4 regions of the Kitasatospora sp. NEAU-CNBT7 genome follow, and region 2 is predicted to be linked to each of the others. Evidence: riboswitches for the same ligand, from Rfam matches in the RefSeq annotation. Region 2 holds a riboswitch; each other region holds the start of a gene.
The links. A riboswitch is a leader RNA that binds a small molecule or an ion and turns the genes downstream of it on or off. The one in region 2 is predicted to bind cyclic di-AMP.
Positions count from the first base shown of each region.

Region 1: another riboswitch for cyclic di-AMP. It lies ahead of AC2TEW_RS34340 (C40 family peptidase); the one in region 2 lies ahead of AC2TEW_RS19575 (M23 family metallopeptidase).
Region 3: another riboswitch for cyclic di-AMP. It lies ahead of AC2TEW_RS02710 (M23 family metallopeptidase); the one in region 2 lies ahead of AC2TEW_RS19575 (M23 family metallopeptidase).
Region 4: another riboswitch for cyclic di-AMP. It lies ahead of AC2TEW_RS08480 (transglycosylase family protein); the one in region 2 lies ahead of AC2TEW_RS19575 (M23 family metallopeptidase).

Region 1 is NZ_JBXQQB010000042.1:26,215-33,567, reverse strand. Features, by position in the region: gene AC2TEW_RS34360 (rhomboid family intramembrane serine protease) at 1-518, opposite strand, end outside; gene AC2TEW_RS34355 (hypothetical protein) at 664-963, shown strand; gene AC2TEW_RS34350 (NYN domain-containing protein) at 1,109-2,587, shown strand; gene AC2TEW_RS34345 (C40 family peptidase) at 2,886-3,914, shown strand; cyclic di-AMP (ydaO/yuaA leader) riboswitch at 4,283-4,467, shown strand; gene AC2TEW_RS34340 (C40 family peptidase) at 4,478-5,560, shown strand; gene AC2TEW_RS34335 (C40 family peptidase) at 5,814-6,878, shown strand; gene AC2TEW_RS34330 (hypothetical protein) at 6,899-7,353, shown strand, end outside.
Region 2 is NZ_JBXQQB010000014.1:48,549-55,901, forward strand. Features, by position in the region: gene AC2TEW_RS19560 (PP2C family protein-serine/threonine phosphatase) at 1-456, shown strand, start outside; gene AC2TEW_RS19565 (hypothetical protein) at 908-1,102, shown strand; gene AC2TEW_RS19570 (DUF6348 family protein) at 1,192-1,968, opposite strand; cyclic di-AMP (ydaO/yuaA leader) riboswitch at 2,461-2,624, shown strand; gene AC2TEW_RS19575 (M23 family metallopeptidase) at 2,629-3,573, shown strand; gene AC2TEW_RS19580 (hypothetical protein) at 3,860-4,513, shown strand; tRNA gene AC2TEW_RS19585 (tRNA-Gly) at 4,577-4,650, opposite strand; tRNA gene AC2TEW_RS19590 (tRNA-Pro) at 4,829-4,902, shown strand; gene tig (trigger factor) at 5,230-6,627, shown strand; gene AC2TEW_RS19600 (ATP-dependent Clp protease proteolytic subunit) at 6,875-7,353, shown strand, end outside.
Region 3 is NZ_JBXQQB010000001.1:588,334-595,686, reverse strand. Features, by position in the region: gene AC2TEW_RS02725 (sensor domain-containing protein) at 1-208, opposite strand, end outside; gene AC2TEW_RS02720 (GNAT family N-acetyltransferase) at 234-863, opposite strand; gene AC2TEW_RS02715 (hypothetical protein) at 914-1,876, shown strand; gene AC2TEW_RS02710 (M23 family metallopeptidase) at 1,931-2,839, opposite strand; cyclic di-AMP (ydaO/yuaA leader) riboswitch at 2,851-3,013, opposite strand; gene AC2TEW_RS02705 (YiaA/YiaB family inner membrane protein) at 3,231-3,521, shown strand; gene AC2TEW_RS02700 (tautomerase family protein) at 3,556-3,765, opposite strand; gene AC2TEW_RS02695 (alpha/beta fold hydrolase) at 3,952-4,791, shown strand; gene AC2TEW_RS02690 (TetR/AcrR family transcriptional regulator) at 4,791-5,372, shown strand; gene AC2TEW_RS02685 (hypothetical protein) at 5,462-5,677, shown strand; gene AC2TEW_RS02680 (hypothetical protein) at 5,939-6,145, shown strand; gene AC2TEW_RS02675 (sensor histidine kinase) at 6,513-7,353, shown strand, end outside.
Region 4 is NZ_JBXQQB010000005.1:13,602-20,954, reverse strand. Features, by position in the region: gene AC2TEW_RS08500 (glycoside hydrolase family 13 protein) at 1-1,247, shown strand, start outside; gene AC2TEW_RS08495 (LacI family DNA-binding transcriptional regulator) at 1,273-2,298, shown strand; gene AC2TEW_RS08490 (PP2C family protein-serine/threonine phosphatase) at 2,340-3,464, opposite strand; gene AC2TEW_RS08485 (hypothetical protein) at 3,852-4,052, opposite strand; gene AC2TEW_RS08480 (transglycosylase family protein) at 4,147-5,334, opposite strand; cyclic di-AMP (ydaO/yuaA leader) riboswitch at 5,342-5,511, opposite strand; gene AC2TEW_RS08475 (G8 domain-containing protein) at 5,771-7,353, shown strand, end outside.

The sequences.
Region 1 (7,353 bases), on a different contig from region 2:
CCGACCAGGGCCCGGACCCCGTCCGGGGACCCGGCCTCGGCGAGCGCGTAGCCGTAGGTGGCCAGGTAGCCGACCGCCAGGTAGCAGAGCAGGAAGCGGATCCGGCCGAGCCGCTCCTCCACCCCCGGCCCGAAGACGAACAGGAACAGCATGTTGCCCACCAGGTGCAGCCAGCCCGCGTGCACGAACAGCGAGGTCAGCACCGACAGCGCCGGGCTCTTGCCGGGGTCGGGCAGCAGCGTGCAGCCGTCCGTCGCGGGCGGCAGGGCGGTCAGCTGACCGGCGGTCAGCGGGTGCCGCCCGATCAGCTCGGCCGGGACGGCGCCCCAGCGCTGCTCGTACCGCTGCTCGGCGCAGACCCGGTCGGTGCCGGTGCCGTAGGCCGGGTTGAGGCCGAAGCTCGGGCCGAGCAGCAGGACCACGGCGCTCAGCGCGATCAGGCCGAAGGTGACCAGCGGCGGGCGGGTGGCCGCGGCGGCCGGCGGCGGGGGCGCCTGGTCGAGTACGGGAAGGACCATCCGGGGAGCATTCCTCGCCGGGCCGCCCGCGACACCGGCGGCTACTGCGAGCGGGTGAGTGCGGGTTCCGAGACCGGTGGCGGGCCGCGGGGGCCCAGGCAATAGGCTGGTGCGCCCGGAACCGGATCATCCGAGAGGACCGCCGATGAGCATCGCCGCCCCCACCGCCGAGACCCGCTGGCGCTGCACCCTGTGCGGCAACCTGACCCGTTTCGACGTGACGCGCTCCGCCCGGGTGGTCGAGTACCTGCACTTCGACCTGGCCGGCGAGTCGAAGGTGGAGGAGACCGAGGTGCTCAGCGAGACCCTGGAGTCGGTCCGCTGCCGCTGGTGCAACGCCGTCGACCAGGTCGAGCTGGTGGCCCGTCCGGGTGCCGAGGAGGGCGCCGCCGGAACCGGTGGCGAGGGATCCGCCGACCCGGCCGGGGAGCAGCCCGGCGCCTGACCCCGGGCCCCGGGCGGGCCGCCGCCGATGTGTGGCGTGCTGTCGGTGGGGCACGGTAGACGGGACAATTGCAGAGAGCGGTGAGTTCCGGGGCAGCGGCAGACGGCCGTACGGACCCCGCCGGACCAGGATCGGAGCCGAGGACGTGGTGGACGCAGCGAGGGGGCCCGCCGAGCCGCAGGGGCAGCAGCCCGCCGCGGACCCGGCGCTTCCCGGCACGGACCCGGCGCTTCCCGGCACGGACGCAGGCACGGCCCCGGCCGGCTCCCCGGCCGAGGAGGCAGCCGGGGAGGCGGCCGGGGCGGCCGAGGCCGCCGAGCACCTGGACCGCCCGCTGCCCGAGGGCGTCCGCCGCCGGGTGGTCGGCCTGGCGGCCGACGCGCTCGGCGGCATCCCCGCCGCCGACCTGCCCGCCTCGCTGCGCCAGTACGCGAAGTTCACCCCCGCCCGGCGGGCCAAGTACGCCGGGACCGCGCTGGCCGCCGCGCTGGAGGCGGACCCGGTGTTCCGGCTGCGGATAGCCGACCGCCTCCGCCTCGGCCAGCCCGACCTGGTGCGGTCCCTGGAGTCGGGCACCGTGCCCGGCGCGGCCGACCCGATGGACGTGGCCGCCGGCGCCTACCTGCTGCGGACGGCCGGCTGGACCCGGGTGGTCGTCGAGGCCGGCGAGGAGGTCGAGCGGGCCGGGGCCGAGGGCGCCGCCGCGGAGGCCGCCCGGCTGGTCGAGAAGCTCCAGGAGGAGCTGTCCGAGGTGCGCGCCACCGCCCGGGCCGACCTGGAGCGCCAGCGGGCCGAGTCGGAGGGCGTCCGCAAGGAGGCCGAGTCGCTGCGCAAGCGGGTCCGCAGCCTGGAGAGCGACACCCGGCGGGCGCAGGCCGAGAGCCGCAAGCTGCACGGTGAGCTGGAGGCGCTGCGGGCGGCCGGGACGACCGAGCGCAGCGCGGCCGAGAGCGAGGCGCGCCGGCTGAAGCACCGGGTCACCGAGCTGGAGGCCGCGGTCGAGGCCGGCCGCCGCTCCGCGCGCGAGGGCCGCAGCGTGGAGGACATGCGGCTGCGGCTGCTGCTGGACACCGTGCTGCAGTCCGCGCAGGGCCTGCAGCGGGAGCTGGCGCTGCCGGTCGCGCAGCTGCGCCCGGCGGACCTGGTGGACGCGGTGGCCCCGGTCTCCGCCTCGCCGAACGACGTGGCCAGGCGCGGGCTGGCCGAGGACGACCCGGCGCTGCTGGACCAGCTGCTGGCGATCCCGCAGGTCCACCTGGTGGTGGACGGCTACAACGTGACCAAGTCCGGCTACCCGGCGCTGCCGCTGGAGCAGCAGCGGATGCGGCTGCTCGGCGGGCTGGCGATGCTGGCGCAGCGCACCCAGGCCGAGGTGACCTGCGTGTTCGACGGGCAGGACCTGGACGTGCCGGTGATGATGGCGCCGCCGCGGGGGGTGCGGGTGCGGTTCAGTCGGACCGGGGAGACCGCGGACGAGCTGATCCGCCGTCTGGTCCGGGCGGAGCCGCAGGGGCGTCCGGTGGTGGTGGTGTCCACCGACAAGGAGGTCGCGGAGGGCGTGCGCAAGGCCGGCGCACGCCCGGTGGCCTCGGTGCTGCTGCTGAACCGGCTGGCCCGGGCGTAGCGTCCCCTCCCGGCGGGCGGGCGGGGACGCCGGTCGGGTGCCCGGGATCTCGCCGGGCGGGTGCCCGGGGGCCCGCCGGTCGGGTGTCCGGGGGCTGCCGGGCGTCAATCGGGCTGAGCGGCCGTCACCCGTGCGTGGCCAGGATGTGTCGGCGGCGTGAACGGCCCTGGCGGGTAGGAAGTTCGTTCCGATAGGGGAGTGGCGCCGGAGCTTGATCTTCACTAGGGTCTGGCGTCAAACCTATATTCCGGACTTTCGCTCGTTCGGGTGAGTCCAGCAGGAAGAAGGAGCTACCCCCTTGGCCTCCCACCGCCGTCCTAAGCAGCCGAGCCGTGCGCGGGTGACCGTGCTGACCGCTGCCGCAGCGACCGCGGTCGCCCTGTCCGCCCAGGTCAGCGCCCACGCGGCGCCCGCCAAGCCGAACAAGGACGAGGTCAAGGCGCAGGTCGACAAGCTGCTCGACGAGCAGGAGCAGGCCGCCGAGCGCTACAACGGCGCCAAGGAGCGGGCCGACCAGCTGCGCAAGCAGGCCGACCAGCTCCAGGACCAGGTCGCCCGCGGCCAGGGCCAGATGACCGAGCTGGCCTCCGGGCTGGCCGCGGTGGCCGGGCAGGAGTACCGCTCCGGCGGTGTCGACCCGTCGATGCAGCTGATGCTCTCCGCGGACCCGGACGGCTACCTCGCCCAGGCCTCCAGCTTCGAGCAGGCCGCCAGCACCCAGGCGGACACCCTGAAGTCGCTGAAGGACCAGCAGCGCCGGCTGGACCAGCAGAAGCAGGAGGCCGCGACCGTCCTCGCCGAGCTGGACCGCTCCACCCAGGCGCTGAACGACGCCAAGGCCGAGGTGCAGTCGAAGCTCCAGGACGCGCAGAAGCTGCTCAGCCAGCTGAGCGCCGCCGACCGGGCCGCCGTGCTCGGTGACAAGGCCTCCCGCAGCGACTCCCGGTTCGACCTCAGCAACCTTCCCCCGGCGAGCGGTTACGCCGCGGCCGCGGTCGCCGCCGCGATGAGCAAGCAGGGTTCGCCGTACGTCTGGGGCGCCACCGGCCCGAGCAGCTTCGACTGCTCCGGCCTGATGGTCTGGGCCTACGCCAAGGCCGGCGTCTCGCTGCCGCGCACCTCGCAGAGCCAGGCCACGGTCGGCGTCAACGTCGGCACCAACATCGCCAACGCCCAGCCCGGCGACCTGGTCATCTACCACAGCGACGCGCACCACGTCGGGATGTACATCGGCAACGGCCTGGTGGTGCACGCCCCGCACACCGGTGACGTGGTGAAGGTGATGAAGGCCGACGCGATGCCGATCAAGACGATCCGCCGGGTCTGACACCCTGTCCCATATCGGACATTCGGTGTCACTCGGGATGAACTGACGCCGCTGCAGCTCTCCATGGACGCCCGGACGGGTCGAGATCGCGCTGTGATCTCCGACACGTCCGGGTGTCCCATTATCCGGCCATATTCGTAATACTTATCGGCCGAGCGTAGATGTCCCGTCACTGTCGGTCGTAATCACAATCGAACTTAGCCAGAATTACGACTTTTTTCTGACAACGATTTGAACGGATCACGGATGGGTTACTAGGGTCATCCCACGGACCGCCGCCCAGTCGTCCATCCAACCCGGGTGGCAACGGTGGTCGCCGCCGAGTCCGAGACGCAGCTGGGCAGTTCGACTGCCCACGGGGAAGCCCCTGACGGGGGTCGCTGTCGATCGGAGCCGGGGAACCACGTTCCTCGGGGTGAATCGGCGCCAGGTCGGCCGCCACGGCGGCGCGCGGAGGTCCGCGTGCCGGACGGGTGGCCGGTGAGGCGTCGTAGGGCGTCTCTTCCGGCCCGAACCCGTCAGCTCACCCGGTAGGCGGTGTGAGGGAGAAGGAGTCCGCCTTCGTGGCGTCCCATCGTCGTCCCAAGCCTGCCGGCCGGGCCCGTGTCTCGATCCTGACGGCTGCCGCCGCCACCGCGGTGGCCCTGTCCTCGCAGGCCGGCGCGCACGCCGACCCGGCCCCCAGCAAGGACCAGGTCAAGCAGCAGGTCGACACGCTCAACGAGCAGGCCGAGGTCAAGACCGAGGAGTACAACGCCGCGGTCGAGAAGGAGCAGGGGCTGCAGAAGCAGGTCTCCCAGCTCCAGGACCAGGTCGCGCGGCAGCAGGCCGAGGTGAGCACCATTCAGGGCAGCCTGGGTGAGATCGCCGCCGAGCAGTACCGCACCGGCGGGATCCCGCAGACCGTGCAGCTGATGCTGTCGGCCAGCCCGGACTCCTTCCTCGGCCAGGCCGGGGCGATGAACCAGGTCGGCAGCTCCCAGGCCGACGTGCTGAAGTCCTTCAAGGGCGAGCAGGCCAAGCTCGACCAGCAGAAGGCCGAGGCCGAGCAGAAGCTCGCCGAGCTGGACTCCACCACCCAGCGGCTGAAGGCCGACAAGGAGGAGATCCAGGGCAAGCTGGCCCAGGCCCGCAACCTGCTCGACTCGCTCACCCAGAAGGAGCGCGACGAGCTCGCCGCGGCCGAGGCCAAGGCCGCCGCCGACGCGAAGGCCAAGGCGACCGGCGGTCAGAGCACCGAGCGGGCCTCCCGCGACGCGGCCCGCACCGACGTGGCCGTCAACGTGCCGGCCGGCTCGCACGCCGCCGCCGCCATCGCGGCCGCCCAGTCCAAGCTCGGCACGCCGTACTCCTACGGCGCGGCCGGCCCCGACAGCTTCGACTGCTCGGGCCTGATGAAGTGGGCCTACGCGCAGGCCGGTGTGTCGCTGCCGCGGACCTCGCAGGAGCAGCGCAGCGCCGGGACCAACGTCGGCACCAACATCGCCAACGCCCAGCCGGGCGACCTGATCATCTACAACAGCAGCGCCAGCCACGTCGCGCTGTACGTGGGCAACGGCCAGGTCATCCACGCCCCGCACACCGGTGCCGTGGTGCGCTACGAGACGGCGACCATGAGCCCGATCAACGCGATCGTCCGCCCCTGACGCGGTCCGCACCCTTCGTCCGCCGGCCCGGCGCTCCCCGTGAGCGCCGGGCCGGCGGCGTTGTGCCCCGGGCCTGCGAGGCTTCGCGGCCTTGGGCCAGGTGTCCGATTAGTGGTCAAATATTCGCTACTGGAGGGGTTTGGACTAGATCGCCGTGACTCGCTAACGTCTGCCCCCGGACCTCCGCGAGGACGGCCGCCCCCGCCCGGGGCGGCGGCGGTGGCCCGGCCCGAGGAACGGGAGTCGCCGCCGCATGACCGTGCACCGCCGTCCCCACCTGCCGGGCGTCCGGCGGCTCGCCCGCGCGCTGGCCGTCACGGCCGCGACCACCACCGCCCTCGGCGTGACGGTCGCCGGCAGCGCCCGGGCGCTGCCCGGGCCGCCCGCCGAGCCGGTCGCCAAACAGGACGTCAAGGCCCAGGTCGACCGGCTCTACGACGAGGCCGAGCAGGCCAGCCAGAAGTTCGAGGCCGCCCAGGAGTACCAGCAGCGGCTGCAGAACGAGACCTCGGTCCTGCAGAGCCAGGTCGCCACCGGCCAGGAGGACCTCAACCGGCTCCGGCAGGACCTCGCCGCCCTGGCGGGTGCCGAGTACCGGGCCGGCGGGATGGACCCCGGCGTCCGGCTGATGCTCGACTCCGACCCCGACGCGTACCTGGCCGGGGCCAGGGCGCTGGACCAGGCCGCCCAGCGGCAGAACGACACCCTGCGCCTGGTGCTCGACCGCCAGCGCCGGCTCGACCAGCGCCGCTCCGAGGTCGGCGCCAAGCTCGCCGAACTGGAGGAGGTCCGGCGCGCGCTGGCCCAGAGCAGGTCGGAGGTCCGCGGCCGGCTCGCCAAGGCCCAGCGGCTGCTGAACGGCCTCGGCTCCGCCGAGCGGGCCAGGATGGTCGCCGACGACGCCCGCGCCGCCGAACAGCGCGCCACCCGCGGGACCGACCGGATCGACCTCGGCGACCAGCCGCCCTCCTCCGGCCGGGCCGCCGCCGCGCTGGCCGCCGCCGTGAGCAAGATCGGATCGCCGTACGTGTACGGGTCGACCGGTCCCCGTACGTTCGACTGCTCCGGTCTGATGTACTGGAGCTGGCGGCAGGCCGGAGTGACCCTGCCCCGCACCTCGCAGGCGCAGGCCTTCGCGGGGCAGCGGATCAGCCTCGGCGAAGCACGGCCCGGAGACCTCGTGATCTTCTACAACGACATGCACCACGTCGGCATGTACGCCGGCGGCGGCGTGGTCGTGCACGCGCCGTACCCGGGCGCCCGGGTCCGCTACGAGAGCGTCAACGCGATGCCCGTCTCCGGGGTGGTACGGGTCTGAGCGGCGAGCCGGAACAGCTGGTGACCAACCTGCCCCCGGGGTCCGGGGACGGGCGGCCCGTGCTGTCCCGGCGCACCGCGCTGCTGCTCGCGGCCGGCGGCCTGGCCCAGCTCTCGCTGCCGCTGCTGCGGCCGGCCGCCCGGCCCGCGGCGGCCGTCGCGCCGGGCGCCGCACCGCTGCGCCCGGTGGTCGAGGACCTGCTCGCGCGCCGGGCGCAGGCACTGCTCGGGCTGGACCGGGCCGCGCTCGCGGCCGGCACCGCGCCCGCCGCGCAGCCGGCCCAGCAGGCCGCGCTGGACCGGCTGGCGCAGGTGCCGTTCGCCGCGCTGGCCTACCGGCTGACCGGCTTCACCGAGCCGCCGCCGGAGGCGGACCGGATCACCGTCACCGCCGAGCTCGACCACCGGCTGGCCGGGCTGGACGACCATCCGGCGACGCTGACCCGGCGGCTGGCCCTGGTCCGGCTCGCCGACGG
Region 2 (7,353 bases):
GAGTTCCTGCCCGCGGCCAACGGCTACCTGCTCCGGCAGGACTGGGACGAGGGCTTCGCCACCGCCGTCCACCTGGTGCTCGACCTGGACACCGGTGAGTACGAGCTGCTCTCGGCCGGGCACCTGCCCGGGATGCAGCGGCTGGCCGGGGCCGGCCGCTGGGAGGTGCAGGAGGCCGAGGGCCCGCTGCTCGGGGTCTACGACGGCGCCAAGTTCGACGGCGTGCGGGGGCGGCTCGGCCACGGCGACGTGCTGCTGCTGTGCACCGACGGCATGGTCGAGGTGCCCGGCCGGGACCTCACCGAGGGCATGGACCGGCTGATGGGGGAGGCCGACCGGCTGGTGGCCGGCGGCCAGTTCGGCGTCGGCAGCCGCGGCGCGGCCGGCCGGCTGATCGAGACGGTCGCCAAGGACGTCAACGACGACCGGGCCGTGCTGCTGCTCTGGCGGCGCTGAACCGGGGCCGTCCGGCGCCGGCGAGCGCGGCGGCCGGTGGTGTCAACACGCAGTGGTGATCTTCGGCCATTCCGGCACCGGGCGGGCGCAGTGGATCTCCTCGCAGGCCGACCGCCGGATTCCGCCGTCCCGGGCCGGTTGCCCGGGCCCTGCCGACGGCCCGTCAGAAGGGCTCCGCTATCGTCTCGGACGGCGGAAATTCGTCCCACATCCCGGGATCTTCGTCCCCGGCTTCCGGCAAGTCCTTTACGGAGTCCGCACGAGCGACCACACTGAGTCCGGGTGGGCTGGTCGAGACTCGGGGGATGGGGGGCGGATCGTGCGCCACGCAGCTGTCATCGGGGGGCTCCGGCTGCTCCGCGGCACTCCGGTCGCGGCGGGACGGCCTGTCCGCCAGGGGCCGTCCGGTCCCGTCCCGAATCCCCGCCATGAAATGAGGAAGTGAGTCCGGGTGGCCTTCTCCGTCTCCGCGCTGGTGCTGTTCGGCATCATCGTCGTCATCTTCATCCGCAACAAGCAGCTGAAGACCAGCCACGCGATCATCGCGGCGCTGTTCGGGTTCATGGTGAGCCAGTCCACGGCCGCCAAGCCGATCCAGGACTTCCTCACCCAGCTGGCCTCGACGATCTCCTCCGTCGCGGGCTGATCCTCCGCCCCGGCGGTCGAGCCGGTCGGCCAGGGCCGCCCGGCGCTTCGTCCTGCCCCGGCCCGGCCCCCGCCGGGCCCGGACCGGTCCTACCCGCGCTGCGGCTTGGCGCGCCGCCAGCGGCCGAGCAGCCCCGTCCGGCGGCCCGGCGCGGCCGTCACGGCGGCGGACGCGGGGCGGGCGGCGACGGCCGGCGGCTCGGGGGCCTCGGCCACCAGCAGCACGAACAGCCGGGCCCAGCAGAGGCGTTCGCCACGCGGCCAGTCCAGTGAGCGCAGCACGGCCGAGGCGCGGTCGGAGACGACCCCGTTGACCCGGACCTCGGCGACGTCCTCCCCGGCCCGGCCGCCGAGGAACAGCTTCACGCCGTTCACCTGCGGCCCGGTCAGCTCCGGACGGAGCGCCTCGGCCAGCGCCGGCAGCGGCTGGTGGTCCGCCAGCCAGTCGGCCAACTGCCGCGAGCCGAACCCGAACACGGCCGCCGGGCCCTGCACCGCGTGCCAGCCGGGCAGCTCCGGCGAGCGGTAATGGTCGCCGTGCTCGCCCCGCCGGTCCAGCAGTTCGACCACGGCGCTGGCGGTGGTGGTGGCCCACATCCGTACCGCGTTGTCGAGTTGCTCCTCCTCGGTCCGCCCGAGACCGGCCGCGCAGTCCCAGACCACCGGCCCGTCCGCCCGGCCCAGCTGCAGCACGTAGCCGAGGTCGACATGGCCGGAGCCGCCGTCGCCCGGGTGCTCGCGGACCGCCAGCGCGGTGGTGCCGGGCCCGCGCAGCACCTCGCCGTCGACGGTGAAGTGCCGTCCGAGACGCGCCATTTCGCGGATCACACTGCGCTGGATGACGTCCAGTCGGTGCTGCGGGCGCACGGCCGGCTCCTTGCTCGAATGGTGGGGCGGAATCGAACGCGTGTGAGGCTATCGGCCCTCGCCCGCGCGCGGGAAACCGCGCCGAGGGCCGGGCCGGCCGGGTCCGGACCCTCCGGTGGGGGCCGGAACGCGGCGGCAGGGGCCCGCGCGGGCGCCCGGAGCCGGGTGCGGCCACCGCGGGGGCCGGTGCGGGGGTGACCGGAGTCACCAGGAACCCGCAGGTGCGGTGACCTCGGGTGACCGGGCGGGCGCAGAACGTCCCGACGGCAACGCTGCGTCGCCCGCGAATCAGCCCGTCGTGAGCGCTTCGGCTGCGGTGGGCCGCAGGGCCGCAGCGGAGCGTGACCTTCGGCCCGGTTGATCTTATCCGGCCTTGATTTTCTTACGGGCCATCACTTGCTACGTATACGCCTCATGGGCTTTGCTTCGTGACCTGCCCGGCAAACGCCGGGTGGGGCCACCGGGCGGAACGCCGAGTCCTGCCGCTGCCCGGGGCCGACCGCACCTCATCCGTGCACGGCAGGAGCGGGGGACCCAAGGTAAGTGCCGTTTCCGGTGTTCCGGGACGGCTTGGGGTGAAGCCGCGTCTTCTCGCGGCCGGGCGATCTCCCGTCCGAACCCGACAGCTCACCTCGCAGGCGTCGGAGAAGGAACCGCTCAATGTCCGCCAAGGGCAAGCACCGTCGTCCCCGTCTGTCCCGACTGACCCGCATCGCCGTCGCCACCGGTGTCGTCACCGCTGCCGTCGCGCTCCCGGCCACCGCCGCCCAGGCGCACACCGCTGCTGACGCCCACGGCACCGTCTCCGCGTCGGCCGCCGACCAGGCCGCGCCCGCCGCCGCCGAGGCCGCTCCGGCCGCCGACCACAGCTACCAGGTGGTCCACGGCGACACCCTGTCCAAGATCGCCGACGCCCAGCATGTCGACGGCGGCTGGCAGAAGCTGTACCAGGACAACCGCCAGGTCGTCGGCGACAACCCGAACCTCATCTACCCGGGCCAGAAGCTGACCGTGGGCGGCCACCAGGCCGAGGCCCCGGCCAAGGCCTCGCGCTCCGAGCACCGCGCCCCGGTCGCCCCGGCCCCGCAGGCCGCCGCCCCGAAGGCCGCGGCGCCCAAGGCCGAGACCGCCAAGCCGGCCGCGCCGAAGACCGCCGCCCCGAAGACCGCCGAGACCCCGGCCGCCGCCACCCCGGCGACCTCGGGTTATGTCGCCCCGGTCAACGGCCCGCTCGGCACCCCGTACCACCAGGCCGGCTCCAACTGGTCGTCCGGCTACCACACCGGCGTCGACTTCGTCGTGGGCACCGGCACCTCCGTGAAGGCCATCACGGCCGGCACCGTGGTCTCCGCCGGCAACGGCGGCGCCTACGGCAACGAGGTCGTCATCAAGCACGCCGACGGCAAGTACTCGGAGTACGCCCACCTGTCCTCGATCGGCGTCTCGGTCGGCCAGACCGTCACCGCCGGCCAGCAGATCGGCCTCTCCGGCGCCACCGGCAACGTGACCGGCCCGCACCTGCACTTCGAGGTGCGCACCGGCCCGGCCTACGGCTCGGACATCGACCCGGTGGCGTACCTCGCCGCCCACGGCGTCAAGGTCTGATCCTCCCAGGAGCGACCGACCACAGCCGGTACCTGCCGCAGGCCCGGCCCGGGACACCACGTCCGGGGCCGGGCCCGCGGCATGTCCGCCACCGCCTGGCCCGGCCCGGCCCTCCGCGGGAGCGCGCCACCGCCGGAATCCCCTCGCGGTCCGGCCGCCCGGCCCGGCATGATCGCCCGATGACACCACTGCCACCCCTACCGGGCCCCCGACCACCCGACGGCCCCGCGCCGGTACGGGGGCCGGCCCCACCCGCGACCGGTCCGGTGGACCCCGGGTGCACCGCATGACCAGCTTCCTGACCCACCGGACGCACGTGCACGACGCCCGGCTCCCCGTTCACCGGCGGCACAGCGCGCTGCGCACCTGCCTCACCCGGTTCGCCCCCTACGGGCTGCGGGCGACGTACCACCACCTCACCCTCAGTGCCCGGATCCCGCGGCGGCTGGAGGACGATCCGGCCGCGCTGGTGCGGGCGGTGGAGGAACTGCACGAGGCGCGCGAGCTGTGGCGCATCCGGGCCGAGGAGTTCGAGGCGCGGCGCCGGGCGCAGAAGCGGGCCGGGCGGCGGGCCTCACCGGAGCCCCGGCCGTGGTGGCTGCGGGGCCGGGTGAGGGAGGACGGCTCGCCCCGTGCCTGGTACGACGATCCGAACCGCCACCCGCCACTGCGGCTGCCCGACTACGTCCGGCGGCGGAACGCGCTGCTGGACGGGGCCGACCTGCCCGGCTGCCCGGCCTGCGGGGACGAGGGGGCGCCGGTGGCGCAGCCGACCGGATGCGGCCGCGTCGAGCTGTGCGGCCGGTGCGGGTGGGCGCCGGCGCCGTGCCCGTGCGCGCGGGAGCACCGGATCGTGCCGGCCGCCCCGTGGAGCTGGAACGAGATCTGGCGGCGGACGCACCTCGACGATGACGGGCACCCGGTGGGCCCGGAGAGCTGACGCGCCCTCACACGACTTCGGCCCCGGGCCGGCGAGTTGGTTTCCGGCCCGGGGACGAAACGTTGGGGCGGGTGGCGAGAACCGCACCCGCGTGACCAGTTTGGAAGACTGGGGCTCTACCATTGAGCTACACCCGCGTGCGTGCAGTTGACGGCACGTCGGACTGTACACGACCGCCCGGCCGACGGTGCGGCCGCGAGGTCGGGCCCAGCGTACCTGGTCGGGGCGGTGGAGTGCACGTCGCTTCCGCTCCGGCGGGGGTTGATAATGCGCCGGACGGGGGGAGGCCGCCGTGTACGCTTCCTCTCGGCACCACGGGGTGTGGCGCAGCTTGGTAGCGCGTCCGCTTTGGGAGCGGAAGGCCGTCGGTTCGAATCCGGTCACCCCGACAGTGTGCGGCAGGGTCTCGTCCACCGGACGGGGCCCTGTTGTCGTCGAGCGCGGTGGCGGCCCCGCGGCGGGCCTGCGAGGGCACCCGGGACTCCGTCTTTCGTCCGTCTTTCGCCGTACCGGTAGGATGGGCTGCTGGCGGTAGTCCCTGTGGCATGCTCGCAGGTCAACCGCCCGAGGGCGAGGAGTCACGCTCACCGTCCGGCCCACCACGGGAGATGCAGCTCCAACCGCCCATCGCCCGTCTCGCCCGCTCGCTCGGCCGCCCCGGCCGTACCGGGCCGGGCGGAGACAACCCGACCGCAAGCCCCCTAGGAGACCCAACCGTGAAGAGCGCCGTCGAGACTCTGAACCCCACTCGGGTTCGACTCACCGTCGAGGTGCCCTTCGAGGAGCTCAAGCCCAGCCTCGACGCGGCGTACAAGAAGATCAACCAGCAGGTCACCGTGCCGGGCTTCCGTAAGGGCAAGATCCCGAACAAGGTGATCGACCAGCGCTTCGGCCGTGCCGCGGTGCTCGAGGAGGCCGTGAACGACGCGCTGCCGCGCTTCTACACGCAGGCCGTCGACGAGGGCAAGATCGAGGTCCTCGGTCAGCCCGACATCACGGACATCGAGGGTGTCGAGAAGCTCGTCGACGGTGGTGACCTCAAGTTCACCGCCGAGGTCGACGTCCGCCCGGAGATCGCCCTGCCGGACTACTCCTCGATCAGCGTGGTCGTCGACCCGGTCGTCGTCACCGACGAGGACATCGACAAGTCGCTGGAGCAGCTGCGCGAGCGCTTCTCCTCGGTCAAGGACGTCGAGCGCGCCGCCGCGGCCGAGGACGTCGTGGTCGTGGACCTCGAGGCCAAGGTCGACGGCGAGGTGCCGGAGGACGGCACCGCGACCGGCGTGAGCTACGAGCTCGGCTCCGGCCGCCTGCTGGACGGCATCGACGAGGCCGTCATCGGCCTGTCCGCCGGTGAGTCCAAGACCTTCACCACCACCCTCAAGGGTGGCACCCAGGCCGGCAAGGACTCGGAGGTCACCGTCACCGTGACCGCCGTCCAGGAGAAGGAGCTCCCCGAGCTGGACGACGAGTTCGCCCAGCTGGCGAGCGAGTTCGACACCCTGGAGGAGCTGCGTGCCGACTCCCGCAAGCGCCTGGAGCGCATGAAGGAGTTCGACCAGGCCACCCAGGCGCAGGAGAAGGTCCTGGACGAGCTGCTCGGCCTGGTCGAGATGGAGTACCCGGAGAAGCTCCTCAAGGACGAGATCGAGACCCGCCGCCACAACCTCGAGCACCACCAGCTGGAGCCGATGGGCCTGACCCTGGAGGCCTACCTGGCCACCCAGGACAAGACCCTCGAGGCCTTCCTGGCGGAGACCGAGGAGCAGGCCAAGAAGGGCATCAAGACCCAGTTCGTGCTGGACGAGATCGTGGGCAAGGAGGAGCTCGGCGTCAACCAGGAGGAGCTCACCGAGCACCTGATCCGCCGCGCCGCCGGCTCCGGCCTCACCCCGGACCAGTTCGCGCAGCAGGTCGTCCAGGGCGGCCAGGTTCCGCTGCTGGTCGGCGAGGTCGCCCGCGGCAAGGCGCTGGCCCTGGTGGTCGAGGGTGCCGAGGTCAAGGACACCAACGGCGAGATCGTCACCTTCGAGGACGACGAGGAGACCGAGGAGTCGGCCGAGGCCGGCACCGAGGCCGCCGCCGACGAGGCCGCGGAGTCGACCGAGGCCTGATCCCCGGCCGGCCGCGGCAGCAGTCCGCGGCCCGAGCAGTGACAGACCGGACCCGTGGGCCCGGACGCCGTGAGGTGTCCGGGCCCACGGGCGTTCGCTGTGCGTTCGCACCACCGGACCCTGCGCTCACAGCGAACAGTTCTGCGTGGGGGATTCTGCGGCCCCGCCCGGGCGTTAGGGTCCATAGACAGCGACACACAAGCAGATCGACTGAGCAGGTGGCTAAGTGACGTTCCCGCAGATGCAGATGCCTGGCCTGATGGCGCCGCACGCCGCCGCTGGTGACGTGCTCGGCGGCCTGGGCGACCAGGTCTACAACCGGCTGCTCAACGAGCGGATCATCTTCCTCGGCCAGCAGGTCGACGACGACATCGCCAACAAGATCACGGCCCAGCTCCTGCTGCTGGCGGCCGACCCCGACAAGGACATCTACCTCTACATCAACTCCCCGGGCGGCTCGATCACGGCCGGCATGGCGATCTACGACACCATGCAGTACATCAAGAACGACGTGGTCACGATCGCGATGGGCATGGCGGCCTCGATGGGCCAGTTCCTGCTGACGGCCGGCACCCCGGGCAAGCGCTTCTCGCTGCCCAACGCCAACATCCTGATGCACCAGCCCTCGGCCGGCCTCGGCGGCTCCGCCACCGACATCAAGATCCAGGCCGAGCAGCTGCTGCGCACCAAGAAGCGGATGTCGGAGCTGATCGCGCACCACAGCGG
Region 3 (7,353 bases), on a different contig from region 2:
ACAGCGTGACGACCAGGACGAAGCCGATCACCGCGACCGGCAGCCCGGTGACCACGAACCCCACCTCGCGGTAGGTCGCCGCACTGAACGGGGCCTTCCAGAAGGCCGGCCGCTCGTCGGGCCGGTGGTCGGGACGGCGGTCGGCGCGGATGCCGTGGGCGGCGGTGCTGGTGGTCATCTCGGGCCCCTCGAGTTCGTCCGTACTCACGGGTCCTACGGTGCCAAAGCCGCGCTCAGCGGGGTATCCGGTGCGCTGCCGGATCGGGGGTGGGGTTCTCCCCACCCCCCGGGCGGGCCGGGGCCCCGGGATCCGGGCGCCACTCGTGCTCCAGCAGCGAGTACTGGTCGGAGTCGAGCCAGCGGCCGGCCCGGCAGAGGTCGTGCCGGATCCGGCCCTCCCGGTGGAATCCGGCCCTGGTCAGCACCCGGGCGCAGGCCAGGTTGCCGGGGTCGGTGCGGGCGGCCAGCCGGTGCAGGCCGAGCCGGGCGAAGCCGAGCCGGCAGAGCAGTCCGGTGATCTCGCCGGCGTAGCCGAGGCCCCAGGTGTCCCGGCGCAGCGCGAAGCCGAGCTGCGCCGCCCGGTCGCCCTCGAGGGTGAGGGCGGCGGTGCCGATGGCGGGCGCGTGCTCGCCGTCGGCCCGGCGGCGGACGGCGAGGCGGTAGACGGTGCGGGGCTCGCGTTCGGCCTCCTCCAGGTACAGCTCGATCTGGTCGGCGCAGTCCTCGAAGCCGTACGGCTCGAAGGCGAGATGGCGGACGGTGTCCGGGTCGCCGAGGACCGCGTGCAGGGCCGCCACCTCCTGCGGGGTGTGGGCGTACTCGCGCAGGGTCAGCCGGGGGCCGGACAGCCGTACCTGGTCCATGGCGCCCGACCCTACCCGGGCGGCCGCCGGGCACCGGCTACGGTTTGTCCGTGAATGACGAAGATCTGCAGCTCATCCCGCACACCCGCGCCGCCGACCTGCTCGCCGCCGCGGCCGAGGCCGGGCGGCCCGCCGTGCCCGAGGAGGCGCTGCGGACGGTGCTGGCGCTGCTGGAGCTGAGTGGCGCCCGGATGCACGACGGCTACCCGGAGCTGAGCTCGGCGCTGCTGGAGCAGCTGCTGTACGAGCGGCTCTACCTGTACGTGCAGCCCGACCTGTCCGGACAGCCGGACGCCGACGGGCAGCCGGGCGGCGACGGGCGGTCGGGCGGCGCGCAGGGGTACGGCGACGCGGTGCTGGCGCTGATCGAGCACCAGCGGGCGGCCCGGCGGCTGAACACCAAGCGGTACGAGCGGCTGCGAGAGGAGGCCGAGTGGCAGGGCGAGGTGCTGGGCGGGCTGCTGCGCCGGTCCGACCTGGTGACCTGGCCCCGGCTGTACGCCCTGCTGCTGCGCGCGGACGGGGTGGACACCGCCGATCCGGAGGCGGTGCGCGGCTGGCTGGACGCCTTCCGGGAGCTGACGGCCGAGCAGCGCCTGGCGGTGTACGCGGCGGCGCCCGGTCTGGAGCCGGAGGAGCGGGACGGCGGCTGGGGCCCGACCCGGCTGCTGATGATCGGGATGGCCACCGACGGCGCCCGGCTGCTGCTGGAGCAGGGTCTGATGCAGCGCAGCTACCGCAATCTGGCCGAGCTGACGGCGCTCGGCCGCCCGATGCCCGAGGAGCTGGCGGGCGACTTCGACGGCTTCGAGGCCGCGGTCACCGTCGAGGCGCTGCGGCTGTACGGCGAGTGGACGGTGCCCGGGCTGCCGGCGCTGCTGGTCGAGGAGTACCCGGACCTGGCGCCGGAGCCCGGCAACGAGGAGATCGAGGAGTACCTGGCCGCCCGCGAGGCGGCGGCGCAGGAGGCCGCCGACGCCGAGGGCGACGCCGGGCCGTGGCCCGCCGGTTGAGGCGTCGGCCCACGGGTCGAGGCGGTGGCCCGCCCGTCGGGTCGGGGCGGCGGCCTACGGGTTGAGGCCGTGTGCCTGCAGCCAGGCCAGCGGGTCGACGGGGGCGCCGCCGCCGGGGCGGACCTCCAGGTGCAGGTGCGGTCCGGTGACGGTGCCGGTGGCGCCGACCGCGCCGAGCACCGTACCGGGGGCGACCTCGCCCGCGGCGGTGGCGATCCGGGAGAGGTGGCAGTACCAGATCTCGGTGCCGTCGGGCAGGGTCTGGATCACCCGGTAGCCGTGCGGGCCGGACCAGCCCGCCGAGGTGACGGTGCCGGCGGCGACCGCGCCGACCGGGGCGCCGGTGCGGGCGGCGAAGTCGAGGCCGGTGTGCAGGTGGGCCCAGTAGGAGCCGGACTGCCCGTAGTGCGCGGTCAGGGTGTAGCCGGTGACCGGGAGGGCGAGCGGGGCGCCGGGCTGCACGGCCGGCTGCGGGGCGGCGGCGGGCGCGGGCTGCTGCGGCTGGGTCTGCGGGGTCTGCTGCCGGGCGGCGGTCTCGTACGCGGCGAGCTGGGCGGCCCGCTTGGCCTCGGCGTCCTGGGCGGCGGCGAGCCGGGCGTCCTCCTGCTCGGCGGCGGCGCGGCCGTCGGCCTGCTGCTGGATCCGGGCGGCGAGCGCGAGGCCCGGGTCGGCGGCGGACGGGGCGCCGTCGCCGGCGGCGTCGGCGGCCGTGACCGCGGGTGCGGGCACCGGCGCGGCCTGGGCGGGGGTGGCGGCGCCGAAGCCGGTGGCGCCGAGGGCCGCGGTCATCGCGGTGACGCCGAGCAGCGGTCCGCCGCTCCTGGCCTGACGGGGCATCCGGTGCCGGGAGGCGTCCGCGCCCAGGTCCACCGGGTGGCCCTCCACCGGGTGGGGGCGGTCCCCCGGGTGGTCGAGCAGCTGGGTGCCTGCGGCCGTGCCCTGGAGCGGGTGCGTCGACGCCACTGAGGCGTGCTCCTTTCCTTCCCTCTCGCCGACCGGGTTAGCTGACGGGTTCGGAGCAGGAAGGTCTCCTACGGCCGGGCCGGGGCCCCGCCGATTCACCCCAAGGAACGTGGTTCCCCGGCTCCCCGGGCCCGCCGGTTGAGGGCGTGCCCGCGGATTGAGCGATGGCGCACGGTGCCGTCTGGCTACGGCGTTTCGTACCGCGCTGCGTTATCGAAAGTTAATCCCATGAGGGCCATGATTCCAAGCGCCCTGGACAACACTTTGGCACCCGAACCGGGCGCCCGGGGCGGTTCACCCGGATTCGGCCCGCCGGCGGTGACGGACCGCTACCGACCGGTTGAGTATCCGTACTCATGTGCCGGAAAGGCGAGTTGGAGAACCTACCGGCATGACCGCAAAGATGCAGACCAGGACCACGGCGGCGTACTTCGGCCAGGCCGTGGTCTCCTTCGCACTCGCCACCTCGGCCCTGGCGATCGGGATCGCCTATCTCCCGGTCAACGCCTGGATGCGCGGATTCCTCGCCGTCGGCCTGCTGTACGAGATCACCTCGGCGTTCACGCTGGCGAAGGTGATCCGCGACCGCCAGGAGGCGGACGAGCTGACCAGCCGGGTGGACCAGGCCAGGCTGGACAAGCTGCTCGCCGAGCACGACCCGTTCCGGGTCGAGGGCGCCTGAACCCGGGCGGCCGGCCGGACGGGCCGCCGGGGCGTCACGCGCCCCCGGACTCCTTCGCCTTCCGCACCGCGAAGGTCTCGCCGCCGGCCGACCAGTGGGTCGGCGGGATCTCCTCCACCGCGACCCAGATCTTCTCCGGATCCACCCCGGTCACCCTGGCGTACGCCTCGGTCAGGGCACGGGTGATCTCGGCGTTCTGGTCGTCGCTGCGGCCGGACAGCTGCTTGACGTTGATGAAGGGCACGACGCCTCCTGGCGCTCGAACCGGCGGGCGGGGCCGGTACCCGGGACCGTGATCACCCGCACGCTACCCCAGGGCCGCGGATGCCCCCGTGGCACCCTTGACGGCTAAGGCTATTAGCATTAGCTTTGTGGTCACGGGAGCTCGCCGGACCGGCCGGGCATCCGCCGAGGAGCCCAGGAGGCAGCGATGAACAGCACCGTCACCCAGTACGTCACCGTTCCCGGCGGCCGGATCGCCTTCGACGACTCGGCGGCCGGGTCCGCCGGGTCCGGCGCCGCCGCCGGGTCCGTGCCGGTCGTGCTGCTGCCCGGGATGCTGGACCGGCGCGCCACCTACCGCCACCTGGTCCCGCTGCTGACCGCCGCCGGCCACCGGGTGATCACCATGGACCTGCGCGGCCTCGGCGACTCCTCGACCGGCTTCACCGACCACTCCCCGGCCGCGATCGCCACGGACGTCGTCGCCCTGCTCGACCACCTGGGCATCGGGCGCGCCGTCCTGGCCGGCAACTCCTACACCGGCGCCACCGTGGTCAAGGTGGCCGGCGACCGGCCCGAGCTGGTGGCCGGGATCGTGCTGATCGACGCCTTCATCGAGAACCTCCCGCCGAACGCCTTCCAGAAGGCGCTGGTCAAGACGCTCGGTGCGGCCCTGGTGCAGTTCCCCGCCCTGTGGGGCGCCGCGCAGAAGCTCTACTTCCCCACCGCGCGCCCCGCCGACTTCGACGCCTACCGCGCCGGGCTGGTCGCGATGCTGCGCGAGCCGGGCCGCAAGGCCGCCACCCGGGGCTACGTCTCCGGCGACTCCGCCCCGGTCGGCTGGACCGCCGCGGTGACCTGCCCGGCCCTGGTGCTGATGGGCACCAAGGACGTCGACTTCCCGGACCCCGAGCTGGTGGCCGACCGCCAGGCGGCCGCGCTGAAGGGCCGTAAGGTGATGATCGACGGCGGCGGCCACTACCCGATGGCGGGCTTCCCGCAGGCCACCGCCGATGCTCTGCTCCCCTTCCTGCACGAGGTCGCCTGATGCCCAGGGCCGGACTCACCCCCGCCGCCGTCGTCGACCACGCCCTGGCCCTGCTCGACGAGCAGGGCGGCGAAGCCCTCACGCTCGCCGCCGTCGCCGCCCGGGCCAAGGTCGCCACCCCTTCGCTGTACAAGCACGTGCCCGGCGGCCTGGCCGAACTGCGCCGGCTGATCGCCGTCCGGGTCACCGAGGAACTGGCCGACCGGCTGGGCGCCGCCGCCCTCGGGCGCAGCACGGACGAGGCCGTGGAGGCACTGGTGGCGGCGTACGTCCGCTACGCCCGCGAGCACCCCGAGCGGTACGCGGCGATACCGCAGGCGCCCGATCCGGCCGACCCCGCGCTGACCGCGGCGGCCACCCGGCTGGTCGAGGTGGTGATGGCGGTGCTGCGCGGCTACGGGCTGACCGGGTCGGAGGCGGTGCACGCGACCCGCACCGTCCGGGCCGTGGCGCACGGCTTCGCCTCGCTGACCACCGGCGGCGGCTTCCAACTGGCGGAGGACCTGACGGTGACCCAGCAGCGGGTGACCGGCGTCCTGACGGCGGGGCTGCGGGACTGGCCCGGCCGGGCGCCCGCCTGAGTCCGGCCGCGGGCCGGGCCCGCCGCCGGGCGCGGGGCAGGCGCTGGGCCACCCGTGTCCTGACGGGGCCGTCGGGCGTTGGGCAGGGCATGAAGAAGCGAAGCATGCTCGCCGTCGCCTCCCTCGCCGTGGGTGTGGTGGCCTCCCTGACCGCCCCCAGCGCGCACGCGGCCCCCGCCGGCGACCGTGGCCCGGTCCCGGACGCGATCACCGCCCCCGACGTCCCGGTCGACCTGCTCGGCACCGTCTCCGGCGGCAGCCCCGACCTGGACGGCCTGGACGGCCTGCCGGGGATCCAGGCCTGACCGGCCCCGCCCGCCCGACCTGCTCCTGGGCCACCCGGACCACCGGGTGGCCCTCGTGCTGTCCGCCGCCACCGGCCCCGATCCGCCGCACGTCCGCCGCTGACCGGAACCGACCCGGGACGACCGGTTCCTGACCGTGGCCGACCGGGCGCCGGTATGGCTTCGGGTGGGTTTCGAGACCGTTCCGTCACAGTCCGCGGGTGAGACTTGGTGGGTACCCGGACGCTCCCAGCGCTCCGGCAGCCCCGAGGACGTGGACAGATGCCCCAGACCGTGGAGCCCTCCCGGACCGCCGCCGGACTGGTCCCCGCCCAGCGGACCGGCACCGCCCGCCCGGGCGCCCCCGCGGCCGGCGCCACCACGGGCGGCCACCTCGCCCGGGCGTACGCCGTGGCCCGCGGCCTGCGCGCGCTGCGCCCGGTCCCGGCCCGCGCCCAGGAGCCGTACGGCGCGTCGGACGGCCAGTAGTCCATCCCCTCGGTTCCGCCCGGCTGCCCGTCGCGGCCGTGCCGGTGACCGAGTGCGACGCCCGGCCGGAGCCCGTCGCAGCGCTGCCGCCGGGGTGCGCCCGGGTGGCCGGAGCCGGCGTGCGGCCCGGGACGGCCGGGACGGGGCCACCGGGCGAGGAGCAGTTCCGGCTGATCATCGGATCGAGGGCGCCGGGCGGGACGCCCCGTGTACGCCGTCAAGTTCGTCGGCGACCAGCACCGATGCGTCCAGGTGGGGGAGTTGGAGGATTCCACCATCCTGTGAAAGTTTGACTGATTAAGCTCAATTGACGACCGATCGGTTCACACGAACGTAGGATCATCGCCCTAGACTTCGCCGCGTGACGATGACTCAGTGGTGCGGAGCAGCAGCCGGCGGCCTCGCCGTCCTCGCCTTGGTGGCCGCCGCGAGGTTCCATGCCGTCACGGTCACCCTGCGCGGTCGGCTCGCCGACCAGGACCTGGAGCTCGACCGGCTGCGCGCCGACCTGGCCGAGGCGCTCGACCGCCGCTCGGCCGAGAACGCCGCCGTCCAGCAGGAGCAGGACCTCAACTCCGCCACCCGGCGGGCCTTCCTGAGCGTCGCCCGCCGGATCCTGGTGATGGCGCACGACCAGCAGGCCGGGCTGGACGAGATGGAGCGCACCCACGACGACCCGGCGCTGCTCGACGGCCTGCTCAAGGCGGACCACGCGGCGGCCCAACAGGCCCGGCTGGCCCAGACGCTGGCGGTGCTCTGCGGTGCCCGGGCGGGCCGGCACTGGCCCGAGCCGGTGGCCCTGGAGGACGTGGTGCGCGGCGCGCAGTCCCGCATCCTGCCGTTCCAGCGGGTGGTGGTGCGCAGCCGGATCGAGACCGCCGTGGTCGGCGCGGCCGCCGAGGCCCTGATCCACGCGGTGGCCGAGCTGCTGGACAACGCCACCCGCTACTCGCCGCCGTCCACCCAGGTGTTCGTGACGCTGATGTCGGTGCACAACGGCGCGGTGGTGGAGATCGACGACTGCGGTGTCGGCATGCCGGAGCAGGCGGTGGAGAAGGCCGCCGCGGCGCTGGCGGGCGGGGGCAGCCTGGAGGTCTCCCGGCTGGGCGAGGTACCGCAGTTGGGGCTCGCGGCGGTCGGCCGGCTGGCCGAGCAGTACGGCTTCCGGGTCACCCTCAGCTCGGCGCCCTCCCCGTACGGGGGTGTGC
Region 4 (7,353 bases), on a different contig from region 2:
GCAAGGGCGCCGAGGGCGAACTGCCGCCCAACGACTGGGAGTCCATCTTCGGCGGCCCGGCCTGGACCCGGACCGAGAACCCCGACGGCACCCCGGGCGACTGGTACCTGCACCTGTTCGCCCCCGAGCAGCCCGACTTCAACTGGGACAGCCCGGCCGTCGCCGACGAGTTCCGCTCGATCCTGCGGTTCTGGCTGGACATGGGCGTCGACGGCTTCCGGATCGATGTCGCGCACGGCATGGTCAAGGCCCCCGGCCTGCCCGACCTCGGCTCGCACGACCAGCTCAAGCTGCTCGGCAACGACGTGATGCCGTTCTTCGACCAGGACGGCGTGCACGAGATCTACCGCAGCTGGCGGCTGATCCTCGACGAATACCCGGGCGAGCGGATCGGCGTCGCCGAGGCCTGGACCCCGACCGTGCAGCGCACCGCCAACTACGTCCGCCCCGACGAACTGCACCAGGCCTTCAACTTCCAGTACCTGGGCACCCACTGGGACGCCGACGCGCTGCGCGAGGTGGTCGACGTCTCGCTGGACGCGATGCGCCCGGTCGACGCCCCCGCCACCTGGGTGCTCTCCAACCACGACGTCACCCGGCACGCCACCCGCTTCGCCAACCCGCCCGGCGGCACCCAGATCCGCACCCCCGGCGACCGCGAACTCGGCCTGCGCCGGGCCCGCGCCGCCACCCTGCTGATGCTCGCCCTGCCCGGCTCCGCCTACCTCTACCAGGGCGAGGAGCTCGGCCTCCCGGACGTCACCGACCTGCCCGACGAGGTCCGCCAGGACCCGTCGTTCTTCCGCCAGGCCGGCCAGGACGGCTACCGCGACGGCTGCCGGGTGCCGATCCCGTGGTCCGGCACCGAGGCCCCGTACGGCTTCGGACCCACCCCGGGCGGCCCGAGCTGGCTGCCGCAGCCCGCCACCTGGGCCGGGCTGAGCGTCGAGGTCCAGACCGGCGACCCGACCTCCACCCTGGAGCTGTACCGCTCCGCGCTGGCCGTCCGCCGCGAGCACCCCGCGCTCGGGGCCGGCACCGAGGTGACCTGGCTGGACGCGCCCGAGGGCGTGCTGGCCTTCCGCCGCGACAGCGCCGACGGCTCCTTCGTCTGCACCGTCAACACCACCGGCGAGCCGGTCCGGACGGCCGCCCCGGGCCGGGTCCTGCTCGCCTCGGCGGAGCTCACCGTGGTGGACGGCGAGACCGTTCTGCCCGCGGACTGTGCCATTTGGTGGGCGGCCTGACGTGGTTGCAATAGGCTCTGGGATCGTGACTACGGCGCGACTCTCAGACATCGCGGCACAGGCGGGCGTCAGCGAGGCGACCGTCAGCCGGGTGCTCAACGGCAAGGCGGGCGTCTCCGCGACGACCCGGCAGACGGTGCTGGCCGCGCTCGACGTGCTCGGCTACGAGCGCCCGACCCGGCTGCGCCAGCGCAGCGCCGGCCTGATCGGCCTGATCACGCCGGAGTTGAGCAATCCGATCTTCCCGGCGCTGGCCCAGGTGATCGAGCAGGTGCTCAGCCGGCACGGCTTCACCCCGGTGCTGTGCACCCAGACGCCGGGCGGCGCCACCGAGGACGAACTGGTGGAGATGCTGGTCGAGCGCGGTGTCGCGGGCATCGTCTTCGTCTCCGGACTGCACGCCGACACCAGCGCCGACCACGACCGCTACGCCCGGCTCACCGGCCGCCAGGTGCCGTTCGTGCTGATCAACGGCTACAGCGAGCGGATCGACGCGCCGTTCATCTCGCCGGACGACCGGACCGCGATGTGGATGGCCGTCCAGCACCTGGTCGGGCTCGGCCACGAGCGGATCGGCCTGGCCATCGGCCCGCGCCGGTACGTCCCGGTGCTGCGCAAGATCGAGGGGTTCACCGCGGCCGTCGGGGAGCTGCTCGGCAGCACCCCCGAGCAGGTCCAGGAGCTGATCCAGCACACGCTGTTCAGCGTGGAGGGCGGGGACGCGGCGGCCGGGGCGCTGCTCGACAAGGGCTGCACCGCGATCGTCTGCGGCAGCGACATGATGGCGCTGGGCGCGATCCGGGCGGTCCGCCGGCGGGGTCTGGCGGTGCCGCAGGACATCTCGGTGGTCGGCTTCGACGACTCGCCGCTGATCGCGTTCACCGAGCCGCCGCTGACCACCATCCGCCAGCCGGTCGAGGCGATGGCCACCGCCGCCGTCGACGCCCTGCTGGAGGAGGTCGGGGGCAACGCCACCCAGCGGGTCGAGTTCATGTTCCAGCCCGAGCTGGTGATGCGCGGCTCCACCGGCGCGGCCGGGGGCGGCCGGTAGCGCCTGCCGGTCCGGGGCGGTCCGGGAGGCCGGTACGAGGTCTAGTGCGGCGGGGAGTTGGGCCCGGAGGCCGGGCTCCCCGCGGTGCTCTCGGTCAGCGCCAGGACGGCCATGTCGTCGTCGCGCGGCCCGCCGGTCCACCGGTCGACGTCCCGGATCAGCGTGTCGATCACCCGGCCGGGACCGTCGAACGGGCCCCGGCCCGCCAGCCGCCGAGCCGGGTCGTAGAACCGTCCGGCGGCGTCCCGCGCCTCGGTCACCCCGTCGGTCACCAGCAGCAGGGTGTCCCCGGCAGCGAACGGCCACTCCTCGACCGCCGGGCGCCCGGCCCCGAGTCCGCCCATCCCCAGCGGCAGCCCCGGCTCGCGGGCGTCGAGCCGCCGCACCCGGGAGCCGTCGGCGGACAGCAGGTACGGCCCGGGGTGCCCGCAGTTCAGCAGCCGCAGCCCGCCCGGCCCGGGCGTGAACTCCACCAGCAGCGCGGTGATGAAGCCCTCCATCCGCAGTTCCTCGGTCGCCTCGGCGGCCTCCCGGGTCAGCGAGTGCTCCAGGCCGTCGGCGACCGCGCCGAGATCGGGCAGGCCGTCGGCGTGCTCCCGGAACGCGCCCAGCAGCACCGAGACGGCGGCCACCGCAGGCAGCCCCTTGCCCCGGACGTCCGCGATCAGCGCCCGCACCCCGAACGGGGTCCGCTGCAGCGCGTACGCGTCACCGCCGATCAGTGCGTCGGTGTGGGCGGCGCGGTAGCGGGCGGCCACCTCCAGCCGGCCGACCCTGGCCGGCGGTGCGGGCAGCACCGCGCGCTGGGCGGTCTCCGCCACCGAGCGGACCGCCTGCAGACGGCGGCCGTGCCGGGCCACCACCCGGTTGACCCAGATCCCGATCAGGGCGGCGAACGCGGTGTTGGCCAGCTCCAGGTAGCCGGCGGTGGTGCCGACCGAACCGTCCAGCACGGTCAGCACCAGGATCCCGACCAGGACGGCGGCGCCGACCGCGACGGTGTCGCGCAGTGACAGCAGCGCCCCGGCGAGCACCGAGGCGGCCGCCACCATCGGGTCGCCCCAGTAGTCGGCGGGGGAGAGCGAGTCCCAGACCAGGCCCGCGACCACCAGCGCCCACGGGGCCGCCCGCACGTAGCGGGGCCACTGCGTGGAAGTCGACGCCATGGGCGATCACGATCCCCCGTCCGGTGGGCCATCTGCCCCGACTCTAGCCGCCGGGCGCCCGGCCCACCCGGTGGCGGCACGCCAGGGGCCGTCGGGCCGTTCCCGCCGGGGTCCGGCGCCGGGAGCCCGTCCGGAGCCTCGGTGGATCGCCCGATTCCACCCGGTACGAGGGCTGCTGTCCGGCGTGACCGGCCGGGCCGCCGCGCATGGGGGGCACCCTCTCCGCCCCGGGGCCGGTGGAGCCGGCGGGGCCGCACGCCGATCCGCCGCGGACGGTCGGACAGGCCCGGGGACCGGCCCGGTCCGGGTACGGCGAACGGCCCGGGGACGGGAGGTCTCCGGGCCGTCACGCACGTCTTCGGGGGTGAGGGCGTCGGGTCCGGCTCCTCAGCCCTCCTCGACGACCGGCCTGCGGTGGTTCAGGCGCTGCTGGTCGGCCGCGTCGCCGGTCCGCGCCTCGGTGCGCCGGGTGCGGTCGAGGTAGTCACGGACGATCAGCTCGACCGCGTCCTGCGGATTCCTCGTGCCGGACTGGAGCATCACCTCGATCGCGAGATCGGCGTCGAGGGTGATGGTGACCTTGGCCATGGCGGGCGCTCCTCGGAGTCGACTCGCCGTAGCCTAGGCCGCCGCCCCCGGAACCTGGAAGGTCTCCGAGGGCTGCGGCCCGGTGGATCCCCGATCAGATCCGGCCGGCGAAGTCCGGCGCGTAGTCGGCGATGGTCTCGACCCGGACACCCGCACGCGGGTTGGCGGCCTCGACGTACTTGCCGTCACCCACGTACAGGGCGACGTGGTAGACGCCCGAGTTGCTGCCGTTGTTGGACCAGAACAGCAGGTCGCCCGGCTGGAGGGAGTCGAGCGAGACCCGGGTGGTGGTGTCCGCCTGGTCGGCGGCGACGCGCGGCAGCGAGACGCCGGCCTGACGGTACGCGGCCTGGGTCAGGCCGGAGCAGTCCCAGCCGCCGTCGCTGCTGCCGCCGTAGACGTAGGCCTGGCCGACCTTGGACAGCGCGAAGTTGATCGCGGCGGCCTTGGAGCCGGTCGCCTGGGTGGCGGCGGCGGGCTTGGCGGCGGTGGCCGCGGCCGGGGCGGCGGTGGCCGGCTTCGGCGCGGCGGCCGGGGCGGCCGGCGCGGCGGTGGCGGTGTCGTCGCCCAGGCTCAGGTGCTGGCCCGGGTAGATGACGTCGGCGCCCTCGGTGAGGACCGACTTGTTCAGCTCGTAGAGCTTCTCCCAGCCGCCCTGGACGTGGTTCTTCTCGGCGATCTGGGACAGCCAGTCACCGGCCCGGACGGTGTAGTCGTGGGCGCCCTGGTGGCCGTTCCACTGCTTGCCGTCCCACTGCTTGCCCGCCCACTGGTGGGTGTCCTGCTGGGGGGCGGCCTGCTGCGCGGCCGGCTTCGGCGCGGCGGCGGGCTTCGGGGCGGCGGCCGGGGCGGCCGGCTTGGCGGCGGTGGCGGCCGGGGCGCTCGCGGCGGCACCGGTGTTGATCTGCGGGGCCTCGCCGCCCTTGGTCAGACCGGCCTGGACCGAGCAGACCGGCCAGGCGCCGGGGCCCTGGGAGGCGAGCACCTTCTCGGCGACGGCGATCTGCTGGTCCTTGGTGGCCAGGTCGGCGCGGGCGGCGTACGAGGTACCGCCGAAGGCGGCCCAGGTGCTGGAGGTGAACTGCAGACCGCCGTAGAAGCCGTTGCCGGTGTTGATGCTCCAGTTGCCGGAGGACTCGCACTGGGCGACCTTGTCCCAGGTGGCGACGGAGGCGGCGGAGGCCGAACCGGCGGTCAGGCAGGGGATGGTGAGACCGATGCCGACCACACCGGTGGTGGCGATGATGCGACGGGCACGCTTGGAGGCGCTGATGGGCAGCATGAAGACGCGTTCCTCTCCCACGCCTACGAGGTGAGCTGTCGGATTCGGGCTGGAGTTGCCCGGCCGCGCTGAGCACGGCTTCACCCCAAGCCCGGTCCTGGTACTGGCGTACCGCTTCCGGGCGACCTACCTGGTTCCCCCGCTCCTGCCGCGGTGCGTTTTCGGCACTGCCAGCGCACCCGGCGGCAGGACTCGGCGTTCCGGGTGGCTGGGTCCGTGTGACCACGAACGTGGGAGGACATTAGGCAGAGATAAGTTGAAACCGCAAATATGTGTGAGCGTCGTCACATCGCCCGCGCATGGCCTTCATGATCGATAAACCTCGCCCGGACCGTTCATAATCGCTCGCTTTCGCGCAAAAGCCTTTAACGGATGGGGACTTGCCTATGCTGCAGTCGACAGGGCCGGACCTGCGGCCCGGGAGGGACGACCGACCGTGGAGCCAGAGCAGAGACCGCCGCAGCCGCCGGGCGAGGGCGGGGAGCAGCCGGCCCCCGCCCGCCGGCCCCATTCGCACCGCGGCGCGCCCAAGCGGCCCGCCGGGAGCAGCCGCCGTGCGCTGCTGATCTGGGGGGCCGTCGGCATCGTCGCCGCGGTCGCGGGCGAGGAGGCGGTCCGGCAGAGTCCGGTCGGGGCCCGCCGCCCCGGCCCCGGCCGGACCGCCGCCCCGCCTACCGCGAGCGGACACCAGCACGGCACCCCGTCGCCCGCGGCCTCGGCGCCGCCGCCCTCCGAACAGCCGCCGCCGACCGTCGCCGAGGGCGGCCGCCGCTGGTCCGACCCGGCCGGCTGGGGCGGCAGCGTCCCCGGCCCGAAGAGCGCGGTGCGGATCACCGACCAGGTGCTGCTGGACACCGACGCCACCGTCGGGTCCCTGGTGATCGAGCCGGCCGGCTCGCTGGTCTTCGCCAAGGACAAGAACCTCACGCTCAGCTCGGCGGGCAACATCGAGGTCCGCGGCACCCTGAGTGCGTCCCCCGCCGACGCGGTGGTGCACACGGTCAGGTTCCCCGGGGTCGACGAGCGCCGTTTCCAGGGCGGCGGCATGACCGTCGTCGACACCGACACCGGCCTGTGGGTGACCGGCGCCGGCTACCTGCGGCTGGACGGCGCCGCCCGGACCGCCTGGGTCCGGGCCGCCGGTGCGCTCAAGGCCGGCGACACCAGCATCACCCTCGCGGCCGCCCCCGCCGGCTGGCAGGTGGGCGACGAACTGGCCGTCACCCCGACCGCCGCCCCCGACAGCGGTGACGACTTCTCCGCCCAGTACGACCTGCGCACGGTCCGTCAGGTCAAGGGCGCGACGGTCGTCCTTGACGGTCCGTTGAAGTACGCCCACCCCCGGGTCGCGGTCGGCGCGGGCGTCACCGTCGGCGCCGAGGTCCTCAACCTGACCCGCAACGTCCGGGTCGAGGGCACCGAACAGGGCCGGGCCCACATCCACCTCACCAGTTCCCGCCGCGCGGACGTCCGGCACGCCGCGCTGCGCTGGCTCGGCCCGCGCACCAACGGCAAGGAGCAGTGGAACGGAAAGCCCGTCACCGACCCGGTGCTCGGCCGGTACGGGCTGCACTTCCACATGCTCGCCGACGCGTCCCGGGGGACCGTGGTGCAGGGCGTGGTGGTCCGCGACGCGGGCAACCACGCCTTCGTCCCGCACATGAGCCACGGCGTCACCTTCCGCAGCTGCATCAGCCACAACACCTGGGAGGACGCCTACTGGTGGGACGGCCCGCAGGACACCCGCACCCCGCAGGGCCCCTCCGACGACATCGTCTACGACTCCTGCGTCGCCTCCCGGACGGTCTTCGAGCCCAACCCGCGCGGCTACCGGCTGACCGGTTTCAGCCTCGGCGCGGGCAGCGGCAGCAAGGCGACCGGCTGCGTGGCGGTCGGCGTGCAGGGCGCCACCGGCGCCTCCGGCTACGAGTGGCCGGAGACCAGCGAGGGGGTGTGGACCTTCGAACGCTGCCTGGCGCACAACAACCTGGAGAACGGCATCTTCGTCTGGCTCAACGC